Regions from separate parts of the Nonomuraea sp. NPDC049486 genome, predicted to be linked through region 2. Evidence: riboswitches for the same ligand, from Rfam matches in the RefSeq annotation. Region 2 holds a riboswitch; the other holds the start of a gene.
The links. Region 2 has a riboswitch for thiamine pyrophosphate ahead of AB0K05_RS06015 (FAD-dependent oxidoreductase). Riboswitches for the same ligand answer to the same signal wherever they lie in the genome.

Region 1 (2,166 bases), on a different contig from region 2:
GGTGCTGCACGCCGCGAAGATGTCCCCGTTCAAGGTCGCGGCGACGCTGACCGACGCGCAGATCGCCGACCTGCACGACGCCATCGTGACCACGCTGCGCGAGGCGGTCGAGCGGGCGCGCGGCCTGGCGGCCAAGGACCTCAAGGCGGAGAAGAAGTCGGGGCTGCGCGTGCACAACCGCACCGGCCAGCCGTGCGACGTCTGCGGCGACACGATCCGCGAGGTGTCCTTCGCCGACTCCTCGCTGCAGTACTGTCCCACCTGCCAGACCGGCGGCAAGCCGCTGGCCGACCGCCGCATGTCCAAGCTGCTCAAGTAGCGTGCCGAGCATGACGCGCGGCAGGTAAGAATGGGCGCATGACGGTTCCCGAGGTCGAGGTCCGCGACGTGCCCGACGACGCCTACCTGCTCGACGTGCGCGAGGAGTACGAGTGGGTGGCGGGCCACGCCCCCGAGGCGGTCCACATCCCGATGACGCAGATCCAGGCGCGGGTCGACGAGGTCCCCTCCGGCCGTCCGGTCTACGTCGTGTGCCGCGTCGGCGGCCGTTCGATGCAGGTGGCGGCCTGGCTCAACCGCCTGGGCCGCGAGGCGGTCAACGTCGGCGGCGGCATGCAGGCCTGGGAGCACGACAAGCGTCCCATGGTCAGCGAGACGGGCCGGCCGCCGATGGTCGCCTGACCCCGACTGGCCGAAACAGGACTAATAGTGCATCATGGGGGCGGCAGCCGGAGTTGATCTCCGGCTGTTGACGACCCACCGCGGGAGCTCGGGGCCAACCGGGCTGAGAGGGCAGCTACGCCGCTGCCGACCGCATGAACCTGTCCGGGTAATGCCGGCGTAGGGAGTGCGCGATGTCGCATGCCATCCATGGCGAGGAAGTTCCGCTGACCCTGGAGGGCGAGCCCCCCAAGACGCTCGGAGTGCTCGACCAGGGCGCGCTCTGGGCCAACCTGGCGGTCAGCCTGCTGGGCTTCTCCGGCGCCCTGTTCCTGATCGACCCGCTCGGCGGCGCGCCGCTGACCGTGACGGCCGCCCTGGTCGCGACCGTGGTCGGCAGCCTGATCGGCACCACCATGGTGGGCCTGGCGGCCATCCCCGGCACGCAGACCGGCAAGCCCGCGATGGTGCTGCTGCGCGGGCTGTTCGGGGCCCGGCTGTCGTACTTCCCCACCGTGCTCAACATCATCCAGATGATCGGCTGGGGCGCGTTCGAGCTCTGGGTGATCGCCCAGGGCGCCCTGGCCATCTTCGGCGACACGGTCCCGTACGCGGTGTGGGTGATCGTCGCCGGGGTGATCACCACGGTGCTGACCGTCTGGCCGCTGGGCGCGGTCCGGCTGATCAGGCGCTACATCACGGTTCTGGTGATCATCGCGATGATCTGGTTCGCGGTGCAGTTCCTGGGCGACGCGCAGCCGCGGACCGGAGGGTCCTGGGAGGCGTTCGCCCCGGCCGTCGACTACGTGATCGCGCTGTCGGTGTCGTGGGTGCCGCTGGCCGCCGACTTCGCCCGGCACTCCAGGTCCAGCCGGGCGGCCTTCACCGGCGTGGTCGGCGGCTACACGCTCGCCCAGGTCGCCTGCCTGGCCCTGGGCGTGTACGCGGTCGCGATCGCCGGGGCCGAGGCGGTGGCGGCCGACAGCACGGCGGTGTTCGGGCCGTTCGTGGCGGTGCCGCTGGGCGCGCTGTTCTTCGCGATCCTGGTGCTCCGCGAGGCCGACCAGTCGTTCGCGAACGTCTACTCGACGACCGTCTCGCTGCAGAACCTCATGCCGCGCGTCGACCGGCGGATCATCAGCACCCTCATCGGCCTGCTCACGGTCGCCATCGCGCTGGTCGTGGACGTGACCTCCTACGGCGCGTTCCTGGGCGTGATCGGCGCGGTGTTCGTGCCGATGTTCGCGGTGCTGGCCGTCGACTACTTCCTGCTCGGCGGCGCGGCCCGGTGGAACACCGACGCCGACGCCCCCGCCCGCTGGTCGATGCTGGTGCCGTGGGCGCTCGGCTTCGCGGCGTACTGGCTGACCACCTCCACCCCCACCGTCGCCCCGTGGGACGGCTTCTGGGCCGGGGTGCGCGAGGTCATCGGCTTCACCAGGGAGCCGTGGATGAACGGCGCGCTGGGCGCGGCCATCGTCGCGGCTCTGGCGACGCTGCTGATCG
Region 2 (2,166 bases):
TCCTGACGCCTGACAGTCCGGCTCCCACCACCACGACATGATTCACGTAAGCGACCATAACGGGGGCCGCCCCACAGCGTCGCCCCGAGCCCCGATTCCTCCCCCACCTGGCACTCCACCTCCTCGCCTACGGAGATCATCCGTGCAGGTTGGGCGGACGACATACGCACCCACGGAAGTCACCGGGGGTAGGGGCGGTTCGGGACAGCCACCCGCTCTGCTATGTCCGCGAGCATGATCGCGCCCTGCCGGAGTAGCCCAGCCGAGGATTGCCGCAGGACCCACCCGAAGAACGCCGGTGCCGCCCGAGAAGCTCCGAACCCCACGGAAGCCCGAGACCACCCGAAGAGCCCAGGACAGCCCGGAGAACCCAGAAGCGCCCGAAAGGGCCAGAACCTCCCGAAGGCCGAGACCACCCGGAGGGCCCGGTACCGCCCGAAGGCCCAGGGCAGCCCGAAGGGCCTTGGACCGCCCGGAGGACCCAGGACCGCCCGGTGGATCCACGCCCGGTGGATCCATGGCCGGTGAATCCATGGCCGGTGAATCCATGGCCGGTCGGCCGGCCGTCGGTGAGGGCGGGAACTCGGTCTCCAAGGATGCCCGGTCGCGATCTTCGCGGTCTCGGCGGCGGCCGGGCGCGGGTGGGGCGACCTCCCCCGGCACCGGCGTGCCGGTCTGTCGTGGGAGGTCGTAAGGTGGGGGTGCACGACGCGCGGGAGTCCGGCCGTCACCGGGCTGAGAGGAAGGCTTCACCGGGCCTTCGACCGCAAGACACCTGATCCGGATCATGCCGGCGAAGGGAGCGGACATGGATGTGATCGTCGGAGGCGGCGTCGTCGGCCTGTCGATCGCCTGGCGGCTGGCCAGGCAGGGCCGCGAGGTCGTGGTGGTCGACCCGTCTCCCGCCCGTGGCGCCTCCTACGCGGCGGCGGGCATGCTGGCCCCGATCAGCGAGGTCGCCTACACCGAAGAGCCCCTGCTCCGTCTCGGCGTCGCTTCCCTGCGCCGCTGGCCCGCCTTCGCCGCCGCCCTCGCCGCCGACGCCGGACTCGCCGCTCCCGGATCCGACGGACCGGCCACCACTCTCACCGCTCAGTCCGACAGGAGCGTCTCCGCCCCTCGGACGACCACCACCCCGAACACTCACGCCGGGCAGTCCGGCTCGGCCGTCCCCGCCGAGAGCACGCTTGCCGCGAGCACCCACGTGGCCACCCCTCACGGCGGGACCGGGCGCACGAGCTCCGCCGCTCCTCCCGCGAGCACCCACGTGGTCACCCCTCACGGCGAGACGGGGCACGCCGGTTCCACGCCCACGGGCGCCGGCCCGGCGGCTGCGTCCGCCGTCCCCGGCGACGGGCTCTTCCCGGCCTTCGACCAATCGTCCGCCGGCGGGAGGCGTCCGTCGGCCGGCGGCGAGGACGGGCGGGCCGCCGCGTCACCGTCACCCTGGGGGTTCGGGGAATCCGGCGAGGGGAGCGAACGGCTGGGGGCCGCGCGGGCCGGGCTGGATCTGCGGGACGACGGGACGCTCGACGTCGCGTTCGGTCCCGATGACCTGGCGATGCTCGACGAGCAGGCCGGGTTCATGGAGAAACTGGGGCTGCCGGTCGAGCGCCTGACCGGGCGCGAGTGCCGGCGGCTGGAGCCGATGCTGGCGCCCTCCGTCCGGGGCGGGCTGCTGGCCCGTACGGACGCGTGGGTGGATCCTCGCCGCGTCACCGCGGCGCTGCTCGCCGCGCTGGAGCGGCTCGGCGTCCCGGTGGTGCGCGCCCGGGTGACCGAGCTGCTGCGTGACGGCGACCGCGTGTCCGGCGTACGGCTGGCCCCTCCGGAGTCGGGCGCCATCCCCGGGATCTCGCCGGGTGTGCCGCGGGGACGGGAGCCCGAGACGCTGGTCGCGGAGCGGGTGGTGCTGGCGGCGGGGGCGTGGAGCGGGGAACTGGCGGATGTGCCGGTACGGCCCGTCAAGGGGCAGATCATGCGCCTGAGGTCGCCCCAGCCGCTGATCGGACGGTGCGTGCGCGGGACCGTGCACGGCAACCCGGTCTACCTGGTGCCGCGGGGCGACGGGGAGCTGGTGGTCGGAGCCACCCAGGAGGAGTTGGGCTTCGATACCAGGGTGACCGCGGGCGGGGTCTACGAGCTGCTGCGCGACGCCAGGGAGCT

Region 1: linked by a shared signal. The riboswitch ahead of AB0K05_RS30765 (cytosine permease) and the one ahead of AB0K05_RS06015 (FAD-dependent oxidoreductase) in region 2 are both predicted to bind thiamine pyrophosphate.

Annotation. Positions count from the first base shown of each region.
Region 1 is NZ_JBFAPV010000012.1:31,575-33,740, reverse strand. It holds gene AB0K05_RS30775 (DNA-formamidopyrimidine glycosylase family protein) at 1-319, shown strand, start outside; gene AB0K05_RS30770 (rhodanese-like domain-containing protein) at 358-681, shown strand; TPP riboswitch at 752-864, shown strand; gene AB0K05_RS30765 (cytosine permease) at 855-2,166, shown strand, end outside.
Region 2 is NZ_JBFAPV010000002.1:233,375-235,540, reverse strand. It holds gene AB0K05_RS06020 (FAD-dependent oxidoreductase) at 1-46, opposite strand, end outside; TPP riboswitch at 703-819, shown strand; partial or broken gene AB0K05_RS06015 (FAD-dependent oxidoreductase) at 788-1,051, shown strand; partial or broken gene AB0K05_RS06010 (FAD-dependent oxidoreductase) at 1,514-2,166, shown strand, end outside.